2 regions of the Aeribacillus sp. FSL K6-1121 genome follow, and region 2 is predicted to be linked to the other one. Evidence: riboswitches for the same ligand, from Rfam matches in the RefSeq annotation. Region 2 holds a riboswitch; the other holds the start of a gene.
What was found. A riboswitch is a leader RNA that binds a small molecule or an ion and turns the genes downstream of it on or off. The one in region 2 is predicted to bind cobalamin.

Region 1: linked by a shared signal. The riboswitch ahead of NSQ61_RS00415 (ribonucleoside-diphosphate reductase subunit alpha) and the one ahead of metE (5-methyltetrahydropteroyltriglutamate--homocysteine S-methyltransferase) in region 2 are both predicted to bind cobalamin.

Annotation. Positions count from the first base shown of each region.
Region 1 covers NZ_JBBOPS010000001.1:83,856-91,556, reverse strand. The annotation lists gene NSQ61_RS00435 (ABC transporter ATP-binding protein) at 1-333, shown strand, start outside; gene NSQ61_RS00430 (ABC transporter ATP-binding protein) at 326-1,030, shown strand; gene NSQ61_RS00425 (globin-coupled sensor protein) at 1,404-2,693, opposite strand; gene NSQ61_RS00420 (Hsp20/alpha crystallin family protein) at 3,037-3,477, shown strand; cobalamin riboswitch at 3,611-3,789, shown strand; gene NSQ61_RS00415 (ribonucleoside-diphosphate reductase subunit alpha) at 3,926-6,190, shown strand; gene NSQ61_RS00410 (ribonucleotide-diphosphate reductase subunit beta) at 6,203-7,246, shown strand.
Region 2 covers NZ_JBBOPS010000001.1:3,382,117-3,389,817, reverse strand. The annotation lists gene qoxB (cytochrome aa3 quinol oxidase subunit I) at 1-1,703, opposite strand, end outside; gene qoxA (cytochrome aa3 quinol oxidase subunit II) at 1,727-2,692, opposite strand; gene nfsA (oxygen-insensitive NADPH nitroreductase) at 3,186-3,935, opposite strand; cobalamin riboswitch at 4,334-4,533, shown strand; gene metE (5-methyltetrahydropteroyltriglutamate--homocysteine S-methyltransferase) at 4,672-6,969, shown strand; gene thiE (thiamine phosphate synthase) at 7,169-7,701, opposite strand, start outside.

The DNA of each region.
Region 1 (7,701 bases), 3.3 Mb from region 2:
GTCAAGGTGAACAATCTTTCCTATGGAGAGCAGCGACTTCTTGAGATTTTGCTAGCGATGGCGTCTAAACCGAAGATCTTGCTTTTGGATGAACCGACATCAGGAATGTCTCCAGCAGAAACTGCACAGACAGCTGAAATGATTCAAAAGCTTCCTCGGACGGTATCTATACTAATTATTGAACATGATATGGATGTTGTATTTTCCATTGCTGACAGAATTACTGTTCTTCATCACGGAGAAGTGATATTAAGCGGCACTCCCGAAGAAGTTCGAAACAATGAAGAAGTAAGGAAAATTTACTTTGGGGGAGGTGCAAAAGCTCATGCTTGAGCTTCAAAATGTCCATTCTTACTACGGAACGAGTCATATTCTTCAAGGCGTTTCATTTTCAGTTCCAAGCAAGAAATGTGTTGCTCTTCTTGGGAGAAATGGAGCAGGTAAATCAACAACGATTCATACGATTGCCGGGCTGCTTAAACCGCGGAGGGGAAAAATTCAATTTAAGGAACGGCAGCTGAATAACCTGTTGCCTCATCAAATTTCGTGCCTTGGAATTGGATTCGTTCCACAAGGAAGGCGGATTTTCCCTTCTCTTACCATTCGTGAAAACTTGACAATGGCTGCCCGTAAAAATTTAATAGACCGAAATAATAATTGGGATTTGGAAAGGGTATATGAATTATTTCCTGTTTTAAAAGAAAGAGAAAAAAATATGGGTACTGAGCTATCAGGCGGACAACAGCAGATGCTTGCAATCGGAAGAGCTTTGATGACAAATCCCAGTTTTTTATTAATGGATGAACCATCGGAAGGATTAGCCCCTGTCATTATCGATCAGGTCGGCGATATAGTTGTAAAACTGAAGCAGGAAGGACTCTCGATCTTAATGGTTGAGCAAAATATATCACTTGCATGCAAAGTAGCAGATGAAATTTTAATTATGAACAAAGGTACTATTGTATGGCAGGGCAGCCCAGATGAATTAATGAAAAATAATGAAATACAACATAAATATCTTGGGGTATAGAAAAACACCACATAACATTTGGAAGAATATGAGGATATATGTTCAATATACGAGCATATATCCTTATTTTTTTAATCTCCAAGCAAAACGATAACGATGTTAGAACTGCGCAAACAATTTTTATAGATCCTCGTACTATTAAATTTGTACAGAACCAAAGTACTTGTTCAGCTTTTTGTGATTCATCCAGAAAAAGAAGGAAAAACATTTGCAACAAGCGGATTTGCCGACGGTACAGGCGGTATGGTGATTTATGAAGCAAACATCTCCCGGCCGCCCTCCTTTTCATATATCTATTTTATGGTTCAGTACCAATAAAAACCCCATCTCTCCTAAGTTCGGAATGATGGGGCTCAAGCGTCTGAAAAAGAATTTATATATGATTGGCCAGCTTTTTTAAATGTTCTGAAGTCTCATTGATTTGCGCAATGAAATTTGTTATATCATCAATGATTTCAGCAAAGTTTTCGAGTTCATTTTTCGTCTTTTCAGTTTGTTCTTTATTTTTGTCGAAGGCATACAAAATATTGTCGAAGAATTGGTTCATCTCTTTCATTCTTTGCGAACCATTGCCTGTAAGCTCTGTTACTTCCACAATAGATGAAGCGATATCGTTAATTTTCGCTCTGATTTCCTCAATTAAATTGGAAACGCCAAGCACGGAATTTTTTGTTTCTTCCGCCAGCTTTCTCACTTCACTAGCAACAACAGCGAATCCTTTCCCGTATTCCCCTGCACGCGCTGATTCAATTGCGGCATTTAGAGCCAGCAAGTTAGTTTGTTCAGCAATAGAAGTAACAATCGAGACGACATGATTAATTTTTTCAGAAGTTTGTTCAAGCGACTTTATTTTTAAAGCAATATCATCTGTCCGTTCTTTTATATTGACCATTAAACCGGAGTGAAAATTCAAGTCTTCTCTCCTTGAACTGACTTCTGCTTCGGTTGATGCCGCTGTTTCAAAACGATCAACTGCAATTAAGGCAAATTGTTTGGATCGTTCGTTAATTTTTTGTATAGCTGAATTGGCTGATTCAATAAGATCAGCAAGACGAATGGAGGTTTGGGCGATGTTTTCATGAAGCTCCTGTTTTTCCTTTTCGATTTTTTGCCGTCTTTTTAAATACTCTTCATTATATGCTTCCAACACAATTTGCTGTTCAAAGTTTAACATTTTTGCAATGGTGACCACCGCTTTATGATAATCTTCCTTCGATGGACACGCTTTCGCAACAACGGAAAAAATTGATTTCTGTAATTGCTGGAATGAACTCATGTACCAAATCGTATCTAATCCAATGCGGACGTGGGCTACAGCAATCCGCTTCATTCTTGTTATATCTTCATCTGTCAAGGATCCGCTAAACATAAGCAGCACATGTTTTTTCAATCTTTCCTTCTGCTTTTCGATCGAGCTGTATTTATTAATTATGTCAATCAAAAATTGTTCTTGATGGAGAGCATCATAAAATGCATCGATAATAAACTTTATGTTTTCTTCAATCGCATCTTTTAATATAAGAGTACAAATAAGATCATCCTTTGTCAGGCCAACCATCGCTAATTGTCTTTGATATTTTTCATCAGTCACTTCAAGTTTTACTTGTTGAAGATCTACTTGTTTTTCAAAAAGTGATGGAACTTGTTTTCTTTTTTTAAACATTGGTTGATTTCCCCTTCAAAATTCATTATTAGTGTCCATTGTATATATCGGCAATTAAAAATAGATGATCAACAATTTTTTCAATTAATTTTTAAAATTTATTCAAATTCGTTACATTCAATATTCGAAAATGAAATATTTTCTATAAAACTAAAGATTACTGTTGACGAAAAACATGTTTAAAGGCGATTATAAATAGTAAAAATCTGAAAGAGCTCTATTCCGAAATAACTTTGGATACACCGGACATTGAAAACAATAATTGGAATTTTGCTTGGTGAATATTTCTCGGTTACAACACAAATAATATTTTCTGTAAAAAAATCAAAGGAGGAACAATCATATGGCTCTCATTCCTTACGATCCTTTTTCTGAGATCAACCAATTTAGACGAAACATGAATCGCGTTTTTTCTGAAGGCTTCCCGCATTTTTTTGAAAACTTTGAGACTATGAATACCCCCCGGCTTGATATTCATGAAACTGCTAATGAAGTAATTGTTACGTGTGATTTGCCCGGCCTTGAAAAAAAGGAAGACGTTGACATTCATCTTGATCGCAACGTTCTTACGATCAGTGGCACAATTCAAAGAAGCAAAGAAGTAAAGGAAGAAGAAATGCATAGACGCGAACGGTTTATCGGGCGGTTTCACCGTGCTGTTGCATTGCCGGCAAATGTAAAAGAAGAAGAAGTGAGCGCGACATATAAAAATGGCGTTCTGGAAATCCGTATTCCAAAACAAACCGAAAACAACAAAAAGAAAATTGATATTCAGTTTCATTAATTGTTTCGTGAGGTTGCAAAATTTCAATCAGCCTCACTTTTTTATTGCAATTTTCGCCAAGTACGATTATGATGAATATATAACATCAAAAATCTATATATTGTGTAATCAAAAACAATTAAATACTATATATTGAAAACCTAACGACAAAGGTGCTGTTTTCAGCTTAAAAGGGAATCCGGTGAGAATCCGGAACTGTCCCCGCAACTGTGAGTGCTACGAAATGAATAATCCACTGTACGTTTCGTATGGGAAGGATTCAAAGTAGGATGAAGCACGAGTCAGGAGACCTGCCTTTGTCCGAACGTTTCTAATTCTTCGGGGGTTGGGAAGATGAAACGATGGTTTGAATGGAGTAGTTTCGCCTTGTAAACTGCCTCCTTTTTAATCATCGTTTGATCCGCTCAGCTTCCTGAGCGATTTTTTATTTTGATAAGGAGGATGTTTGATGAATATTACGAAAGCATTAAATCTATACGAGGTTTTTCAAAATCATTTTAACAGGAGCGATTTGGAGCTTTATCTAAGGCAGCTTGAAGAAAAGTTTCCGTCCCTTTCCTTTCATGAATACAGCGAAAGAGTGCTGACAACCTTACAATACCAGCAGATTGATGATCTTGAAAAATTTACAAACCTGCTGATTATTGAAGCTTTAGCAAACATTTCGGAAAGTGAGCCGGATTGGACTTTTTTAGCTGCACACGTATTTCTTGAAAAAATTTACCATGAAGCGAGCCAAAACAGAAATTACAACCAACCGGGCTACGGCGATTTTTATTTGTTAATCGAAACATTAACCGATCTTGGAATCTACAGCCCTCTTTTGCTAGAGCATTATTCAAAAGAGGAAATTATGGAGCTGGGAAATGCCATTGATCCTGAGAAGGACAAGCTGTTTACATACATCGGATTAAGGACCCTTTACGACCGGTATTTAGCTAAAGATTTTCATAAACGAACATTTGAGCTTCCACAGGAACGTTTTATGATCATCGCTATGACGTTAATGATGAAAGAGCATCCATCCAAACGTTTGCATCTTGTAAAGGAAGCGTATTGGGCATTGAGCCATTTATATATGACGGTTGCAACACCGACATTGGCTAATGCAGGAAAATCAGTCGGTCAGCTTTCAAGCTGCTTTATTGATACGGTAGACGACAGCCTTCAAGGCATTTATGATTCGAACACTGATATTGCCAATGTTTCTAAAAGCGGCGGAGGCATTGGAGTTTATTTAGGGAAAATCAGAAGCCGCGGAAGCGATATCCGGGGGTTCAAAGGAGTTTCATCAGGTGTCATTCCTTGGATGAAGCAATTAAATAATACGGCGGTGAGCGTCGACCAGCTCGGCCAAAGAAAAGGAGCAATTGCCGTTTATTTGGATGTTTGGCATAAAGATATTTTCGCCTTCCTTGATGCAAAATTAAATAACGGAGATGAACGGCTGCGCACCCATGATTTATTTACAGGTGTATGCATTCCTGACCTATTTATGGAGCAAGTTGAAAAGCGCGGGGACTGGTATTTGTTCGATCCCCACGAAGTTCGCAAAGTCATGGGATTCAGTCTGGAAGATTATTATGATGAAGAAAAAGGTAACGGCAGCTTTCGGGAAAAATATTTTGAGTGCGTGAATCATCCTTCCTTATCTAAAGAAAAAGTGCCTGCGATTGAAATAATGAAACGGATTATGATCAGCCAGCTTGAAACGGGAACGCCTTTTATGTTTTATCGGGATGAAGTGAATCGAAAAAACGCAAACAAGCATGCCGGCATGATTTATTGCAGCAATTTATGCACAGAGATTGCGCAAAATCAAAGTGCTACTACTGTTGAAGAACAATATGTTGAAGATGGAAAAATTGTCATTGTGAAAAAGCCCGGCGATTTCGTCGTCTGCAACCTTTCTTCCATCAACTTGGCACGGGCTGTCCCAGACAACGTTCTGGAACGTTTAATCCCTATTCAAGTGCGGATGCTGGACAACGTTATCGATTTAAATAACATTCCGGTATTACAGGCGAAGCTTACAAATGAAAAATACCGTGCAATCGGTCTTGGAACGTTTGGCATGCATCATTTATTTGCACTAAAGGAAATTACATGGGAAAGCGACGAGGCAGTCCAATTTGTCGACCAATTATATGAAAAAATTGCGTATTTAACCATTCAGTCGAGTATGGAGCTCGCAAAAGAAAAAGGCGCATACCCTCTCTTTAAAGGCTCGGAGTGGGATACAGGGCGATATTTTGAAATCCGCGGTTATACGTCAAAAAAATGGCAGGAATTAAAGGAAAAAGTGCAGACTTTTGGGATTCGCAACAGCTATTTAATGGCGGTCGCACCGAACGCATCGACCTCCATTATAGCCGGAAGCACAGCAAGCATCGATCCAATTTTCCAAAAAGTTTATTCAGAGGAAAAGAAAGACTACAAAATTCCAGTTACCGTTCCCGACTTAAATGCAAAAACGACTTGGTATTATAAATCCGCTTATTTGATCGACCAAACATGGAGCATTAAACAAAATGCGGTGCGTCAAAAACATATTGACCAGTCCATTTCGTTCAACTTTTACGTTCTAAACACGATCAAAGCGAAAGAATTGCTGGAGCTTCATTTGACTGCTTGGAAATCCGGATTGAAAACAACGTATTATGTCCGTTCGACATCAAGCGACATTTATGAATGTGAATCATGTGCAAGTTAAGGAGGAATTAATATGGAGCAAACATTAACAAAACGAATTATTATGGATCCTGATGCACCAAACCGTTCAACAGCAATAGTGAACGGAAAATGTTCCAACGTGCTCAATTGGGATGATGTCGCCTACCCGTGGGCATATCCAAAATATAAACGGATGCTTGCAAACTTTTGGACACCTTTTGAAATTAATATGGCTCAAGATGTGAAGCAATTTCCTGAGCTTTCAGAAAGAGAACAGGACGCATTTTTAAAAATTATCGGCCTCTTAGCTTTATTAGACAGCATTCAAACCGATTATGCCGGAAAAGTTGCCGATTATATTACAGACTCGAGCATAAACGCCTTAATGATTTTGCTCGCCCAGCAGGAAGTGATTCATAACCATTCATATTCGTATATTCTCTCAAGCATCGTGCCTAAAAACGTACAGGATGAAGTATTTGAATATTGGCGGAACGAACCGGTTTTAAGGAAGCGAAATGAATTTGTCACCAACGGTTATAAAGCATTTGCAGAAAATCCGAATGTGGAGAATTTGTTGAAATCGATCGTCTTTGATGTCATACTGGAAGGTTTATTTTTCTATTCCGGTTTCGCATTCTTTTATAATTTAGCCAGAAACCAAAAGATGGTAGCCACTAGCACGATGATTAACTACATTAACCGTGATGAACAAATACACGTAGGTTTGTTTGAAAAAATTTTCAAAGCGGTGCTGAAGCAATATCCTGAATATGATACAGATGAACTGAAACAATTCGTTTCGAAAACATTTCTGAAAGCAGCCGAGCTGGAAATCGAATGGGCCGGTGTAATTATCGGCAATGACATTGAAGGCCTGCATTTAAAAGATGTGGAGAGCTATATTAAATTTTATGCGAATTTCCGTGCCAATCAGCTGGGATTCGAACGTCCTTTTGAAGGCTATCGGACAAATCCTTTGAAATGGATACGGGCTTACGAAGAAGTGGACTTAGGAAAATCAGACTTCTTTGAACAAAAATCGAGACAATATACAAAAGTCAACACAATTGATAACGGCTTTGATGAGCTGTAAAAATTTACGTTCTCATGATAACGGGCAGCAGAGACTGCCCGTTTTTTTATCTGCTGCCAAACCAAAAGGAATGCTATGAATGAATTTTTCGATAAGCAAATACTTTCTTTTAAAAGAGCTTATCTTTTTGGGAACCTAAGCATCCCATTTTTCCATGCCATGGTATAATATGTGCGGAGGGGATCTATGTTAAAATCAACCTTGATCATAATGTCAATTTTGTTAGTAACAATTCATTTCGCTATTCTATATTTTTGGATGTTTGATTGGCAAAAATTAGCTACAAAAACAGGCTTTATAAGTTGGTTTGCCTCGATTCTATTAGGCATCTTTGTATATTTTTCTTTTCAAACTTTCAGCAGATGCGACAAAGCTGCTGTCGTCATCAGAAACATATTGTTATGTTCAACTTTACTGACCATCTTTTTAGCTTGTATTGCGTTCATTATAGAAGC
Region 2 (7,701 bases):
TTTCCTTCTTTCCGTTCCTTCTTCATCATCCACCAAGCGTCAAGACCTTTTACCTGCGGTGTTACGGCAAAGTTGTAATGCGGTGCAGGCGACGGAATAGACCATTCCAGCGTTCGGCCATCCCAAGGATCTCCCGTGAGGTCACGCTCGCCTTTAAAGTACGTGTACACAACATTAATACACAGGAAGATAAAGCCGATTCCCATCATAACTGCGCCAATAGTCGAAATGACGTTTAATTCCGTCCAGCCGGCATCTGCCGGATATGTGTAAATTCTTCTTGGCATGCCCATAAATCCTAAAACATATTGCGGCAAGAAACATACATTAAAGCCAAGGACGAAAAACCAGAACGTAATTTTGCCGAGCTTTTCATTTAAAATGACGCCAAACATTTTCGGATACCAATAATGAAGCGCTGCAAAGACAGCAAAGACCGTACCGCAAATTAACGTATTATGGAAATGGGCTACAAGGAAATACGTATTATGATATTGGTAATCGGCCGCAGCCATCGAAAGCATCACACCTGTAACCCCGCCGATGACGAAAGTTGGAATAAACGCCAAAGACCATAGCATCGCAGATGTGAATTTGATTCGACCTTTATATAAAGTGAAGAGCCAGTTAAAGATTTTTACCCCTGTCGGTATGGCTATCGCCATCGTCGATACAGAGAAAAATGCATTAACCGGGGCTCCTGAACCCATTGTGAAAAAGTGGTGCACCCAAACGAGCATACTTAATACAGAAATCGCCACCATGGACCAAACCATGGCTGTATAACCGAAAAGACGTTTTCTTGCAAACGTTGAGACAACTTCCGAAAAAACCCCAAACGCTGGCAAAATGGCAATATACACTTCCGGGTGCCCCCAAATCCAGAACAGGTTCGCCCAATGCATTGGCACTCCATCGCCTGAAAGCGTAAAAAAGTGAGTGCCAAATATTCTGTCCAACGTCATTAATGCTAAAGCAACCGTCAATACCGGAAAAGCGAAAACAACCAATATAGACGTAATAAGTGTTGCCCATGTAAACATCGGCATGCGCATTAAAGTCATTCCAGGAGCTCTCATTTTTAGAATCGTTACAATGAAATTAATACCGGAGATTAATGAACCGATCCCTGAAATTTGCAATCCTAATAAATAATAATTTTGGCCCGGCCCCGGGCTGAGTTCATTTCCAGCAAGAGGCATGTATGCCGTCCACCCTGCATCCGGTGAGCCGCCGATCACAAATGAAATGTTGAACAGCAAGGCGCCAAAGAAAAACGTCCAGAAGCTGAGTGCATTCAAATACGGGAACGCCACATCTCTAGCTCCAATTTGGAGAGGAACTGCAATGTTCATGATCCCGAATATGAACGGCATTGCCATAAATAAAATCATAATGGTTCCATGTGTAGTGAAAATTTCATTATAATGCTGTGAATCTAAAAACGTATTATTTGGCACTGTCAATTGGGCGCGCATTAAAAGTGCGTCTACGCCCCCTCGGAATAGCATTAATACGGCGGAAATAATATACATAATCCCTATTTTTTTATGGTCAACAGTCGTTAGCCACTCTTTCCACAGCCATTTCCATTTTTTAAAATAGGTTAATACAAAAACGATACCAATAATTGTTAATACAATGGCTGCATCCGCCATATATATAAGGGGTTCGCCGGTAACGAAAAATTCATCCCATTTCACAGCACGTTCCTCCTTCCTTCCGATTAATGTCCTTCGTGCTGATGGCTTTCATGTTCACGATTATCATGATGATCAGATTCAACTTCCTCCAATTTTATGGTACCGTGCTTTTCTTTTGCAGGGATATTGTCTAAATGCTCACCTGGTTTCGCAAAATCAACCCACGCCAAGTGTGTTCCAGAAAAAGTCAATTTATCTTTTAAAACTCCGACTTGGATGATTTCGTTAAATTGTTTTTTCGTCAGCAATGGAGCTGATGCTTGTGTTTCTTTCACCCATTTATAAAAATCTTCTTTTTCCATTGCGTTCACATCAAATGTTTGATGGGCAAATCCTTCTCCTGTAAAATTTGAATTCCGCCCTTTAAACGTACCGACATGATCAGCCTGCAAATAAAGAGTCATTCCCATTCCAGCCATATTATATTTTTGTCCGCCCAACTCTGGAATCCATAAAGCGCTCATCCCGCCGACAGCTGTCAATTTAAATTCAACTGGAACATCTTTTGGAATGTTGACATAATTGACTGTTTCAATATTTTCCTCCGGATAGCTGAAAATCCATTTCCAATCGGCTGCTGTCGCATGAATTACAATTGGTTCAACTCCTCTAGATTCCTTCGGCGGTTTTTCAAGCTCAAAAGTCGCCTTAACCGTTGGTATCGCCAATGCAATGACAATCAACACAGGAATAGCTGTCCAAATGATTTCCAGAAGTGTATTTCCGTGCTGGTCAGGAGGCTCATAATCAAGATTTTCCGGTCTCTCCCTGTATTTCCATAAAATAACGGCAAACAGCACAAAGATGACAACAATAATAAACAGCATAAACCAAATTGACCAAAGGATTAAATCCTTTTGAACCTCTGCAACAGGTCCTTTCGGATTTAATAAAACAAAGCGTTCACTGCAACCTGTCAACAAAAAAAGCAATGACAGTGGTAAAACCTTCATAAACAAGTTCAACCATTTTTGTTGTTGTGCCGGCATTTTCGATCCCTCTCAAATCAGAAATGTTTTAAATTTTCATAAAAAACCGACTTAATCGATTCAAAAATTAATTGAGTTGTAAATGAACTTTATCACATTTTTATCGAAATAAACTTTAATTCAAAAAACAGTCAAGAAACGATAAATTTTTTGTAAAATTTTTGCCACGAATCTGACACAATATAGAGAAATTCCGTTTTTTCAGGGAATCTCCTCTATATTTTCCAAATAAAAGCTGATGGGAATGTATTCGAGGGATATACGTGAAGAAGCTGAAAAATGACGTTTTCATCTGATTTCTTGAACCGATGTATCATTCTAAATTTGCCAAGTTGCCAAGTGAGGAAATAAGCAGAATGAGTTAGCAGCCGAGTCAGGGGAAAAATAAACAAATTCACGCTGAAAGGAAGAGTTCGGATAAATGACTTACATACAATTTTCTGTTCAAAAATAAAGCTCCTATCTTCATAAAATCGAGATAGGAGCTGAAGCTTTAGTTTAAATTCAATCCTTTTTTCTCAACAAATTGCTTCATGTACATTCTTGTCGGATTCGAAAGCATGCGAGCCATTTGACCAGTCCAAGTATCTTTGCGAATCCCGTTTGTTCGCTGATCATAATAATTGGATACTATTTCATTATATTGTTCAAGCTCGCGCACATATGCTTCTTGATCTTGCTTATATTCTTCCTCATGATAAATATGCTCAAAAGGTATTCTTGGTTTTTTCGCCGTTTCTTTTGCAGGGTAGCCGACAGTTAATGCAAAAAGAGGAATAACCTTGTTTGGAATTTTCAACAGCTTCGATACTTCTTCTAAATTATTGCGGATGCCTCCGATGTAGCAAATGCCGAGTCCCATTGACTCAGCCGCCAACGCAGCATTTTGAGCGGCCAGTGCAGCATCAATGAGAGCTACCATAAATTTTTCAGTGCTCCTCAATGAATCTTCTACATTTTTGCCTTCCATTTCACCAATGACTTCATGACGGTGCAAATCAGCGCAAAAAATAAATAAATGTCCGCTCTTCTCTACGTAAGCTTGGTTTCCTGCCTGTTCAGCGAGCTTTTTTTTCGTTTGTATATTTTTCACCCCGATAATGGAATAGGCTTGCATGTAACTTGAAGTTGAAGCGGCTTGGGCGCATTCGACAATTAATCGGATTTGCTCATCTGTCAAAGGCCGATCCTCAAAATGACGAACGGAACGGTGATTTAAAATGGTTTTGATAATGTCGTTCAACATAATCATCCTTTCTATGGTCTCACTTATTTTTTGAAAAATCACACTTCTTCCAATCCAAGTATTAACATGAAAATGCTTCTCTTTCAAATGATTCGTATTGAAAAATACGTTTTTTACAGCTCCTTTTTCAGTGAAGGCTCCAAGCACCTAATTTTACCATCGTATCTCAAACTATTCACTACAACGCTCCTGTATTGTAAACAACAAAATTTTTCAAATTTACGTTATTAGAAAAATTAAATTTTAAAAACGACCCTATAAACATTTCGCAATTTGTATGCGAATTTCTGCTTCTGTCCATTGATTTCCCAAAATAGGGCAGCACTTTTCTGAACCTAAAAAATAGGGATTGAAAAAACAAAAAAAATCATCTATTCTGATAATTATAGTTTCATATAGTGTTCCAAGCAGCAGGTGCGTCATATTGCGTCGGCAATATGCGCTTAAAAGGGAAGATTGGTGAAATTCCAACACGGTCGCGCCACTGTGATGGGGAGCTTTTGGCCATCATCCACTGTTTCAATTTTTGAAATGGGAAGGAGGATCGAAAGCGATGATCCTAAGTCAGGAGACCTGCCTGTTGTATGCACTGCCACCTACGCGTCATAGGGAGGAGTGATGAAGCCATGTTGAGATTTAAGCCCTTCATGTATCTCAACACGAGTTAGAGTCCACAATTCCCTCTTTCACGCGTAAAAAGAGGGTTTTTATTATGTGTTGAGATACAAATCAAATGGGGGTGTCATTATTGACATTAATTAGTTCAAATCTTGGCTATCCAAGAATTGGTGAAAGAAGAGAATGGAAAAGAGCGCTGGAATCATTTTGGAACGGAAACATTTCAGAAAGCAGCTTGGAGGAAACATTAAAAGATATACGTCTTCTCAATCTGAAAAAACAGAAGGAAAAAGGAATAGACCTGATTCCTGTCGGAGATTTTTCATTATATGACCATGTCCTCGATACTGCTTTTATGTTTGGGTATATTCCTTCTAGATTCCAGCATATGGAGCCGACTTCATTAAAAACATATTTTGCAATGGCTAGAGGCTCTGATGAAGCAGAAGCAATGGAAATGACCAAATGGTTCAACACAAACTACCATTATATTGTTCCGGAGCTTGAAAATAAAACGCCGGCGTTAGTAAAGAACCGTCTGCTTGAACTTTTTCAGGAAGCGAAAAACGAGCTGAATATTGAAGCAAAACCGGTTTTGCTAGGTCCAATTACTTTTTTAAAGCTGGCAAAACAATACGATCAACACGATTTTCATAAACATTTGTCTGCTTTAATTCCTGTTTACGTCCAATTGTTGACGGAACTTGCTCAGGCCGGTGCGAAATGGGTGCAAATTGATGAGCCGATTCTTGTACAGGAGCTAGATGATTCATCGATTCCTTTGTTTAAAGAGGTATACGATGCTTTCCACAAAGCGCTTCCTTCGTTAAATATCATTTTGCAAACATACTTTGAAAGTATAACCCATTATCAAGAAATTGTGTCTCTTCCTGTCGCTGCAATTGGCCTGGACTTTGTACATGATCATGGCGTCAATCTGTCGAACATCAAAACGCTCGGCTTTCCGAAAGACAAAATTCTCGCAGCTGGTTTGATCGACGGCCGCAACATTTGGAAAGCATCCTTAGTATCGAAAGCTAAGGAAATCGATGATCTTGCGCAATATGTAGATATTGATAGATTGATCATTCAGCCTTCATGCAGCTTGCTTCATGTACCTGTTACAGTTCAAAACGAACAGAGCTTGCCGTCCATATTGAAAAATGCTCTTTCCTTTGCTGATGAAAAATTGGATGAAGTAAATGAACTCGCTCAATATGCAAAAGGGAAAAGAACGATCGATGATTTAAAACAATATGACCGCTCTTATACGGATTTTATCCATTCTTCCTTTCGGACAAATGAGAAGGTTCAAGAGGCCGCCAAAAATATCGGAGCATATCCAACGAAACGCTTGGATTATACCGAACGGCAAAAACTGCATAAAAAAAGATGGAATCTGCCGATTTTACCAACTACTACGATCGGAAGCTTTCCGCAGACGAAAGAAATCCGGCAAATCCGCTTAAAATGGCGGAAAGGCGAATATTCAAACGAGCAGTATGAATCGGTCATCAATAATGAAATAAAAAAATGGATTGACATTCAAGAGCAGCTCGGTTTAGACGTATTCGTCCATGGGGAATTTGAACGGACCGATATGGTCGAATTTTTCGGGGAAAAATTAAATGGAATTGCTGTTACGAATAACGGCTGGGTGCAATCATACGGGTCACGATGCGTGAGACCGCCGATTATTTACGGAGATGTAGCATTTGATCAGCCGATGACCGTAAAAGAAAGCGTATATGCACAATCACTGACAAGCAAGCCTGTTAAAGGGATGCTGACAGGACCTGTCACGATCCTAAACTGGTCATTTGTGCGCAATGACATCGACCGTATAAGCGTTCTTCGCCAGCTCGCCCTTGCCATTCGCGAAGAAGTGCTAGCTTTAGAGAAAAATGGAATAGGCATGATTCAAGTTGATGAGCCTGCATTACGTGAAGGATTGCCTCTGAAACAATCAAAACAAAAAGAATATATCGAAGGAGCTGCTGAAGCCTTCAAGCTCGCCACCAGCTCTGTTCGTCCGGAAACACAAATCCATACTCATATGTGCTATTCGCAATTTGAGGATATCATGGAGGCAATTGATGACCTTGATGCGGATGTCATTTCTATTGAATCTTCCCGAAGCCATGGAGAGCTTGTTCATGCTTTTGAAACGTATCAATATAAAAGAGAGATTGGCTTAGGCGTATATGACATTCACAGCCCGCGAATTCCATCCGTTGAAGAAATGGCAAAAAATATCGACCGCGCCTTAGCAGTGCTTGACGTGCGCCAGTTTTGGGTTAACCCTGACTGCGGACTAAAAACAAGATCAGTGGATGAAACGATTAGTGCTTTAAAAGTCATGGTCGAAGCTGCGAAAACCTATCGAGAAAAAATAACTGCTGCACAAATTTAAGAAAAGTATGGCCCGATTCTCTCAGCAGTCAAATCCCGATAAAACCGGCAGAAATGTCAGTTTCTATACTTTCATTTAAAAAAGGAGCCTTGCCGCTCCTTTTTTACGTTTATAAAAGAAATCCCCTTTCGCCGACTTTCAAAAGCCGATCCTATATGTAAATATTTTATATCCACAAAATCTTATTGAAAAAAATGTTTCACATCGTTGCTTTCTTCAGTTGAGCTGCACTTTCCTTAACATCATCCGCTAGACAAATGGCAGAAATGACGGAGATGCCGTCTGCTCCGCTAGCGATCACCTGACCGGCGTTGGCGATGTTGATCCCGCCAATTCCGACAATAGGGATGTCGATCCCTTGTTTGCGCATGCTTTCAATCAATTTTGGACCTTGTGGCTTTTTTGCATCCTCTTTCGTGTTTGTAGAAAAGATTGGCCCCACACCGATATAATCAGCGCCTTGGACAACCGCCTTTTGCGCCTCTTCAATTGTATGTGCAGAAACGCCTAAAATTTTGTCACCGATTTTTTTCCGGACAAGATCAGCCGGTTCATCCTCTTGCCCGATATGAACGCCGTCTGCATCTAGTTCAATAGCCAGATCAACGTCATCGTTGACAATAAATGGAATGTGATGTTTTTGGCAAATAGCCTGCAGCTCTTTTCCAAGCCGCCATTTTTCTTCGCCTGTTAAAGCCCACGCACCTTTTTCACGGTATTGAAAAAGCGTAA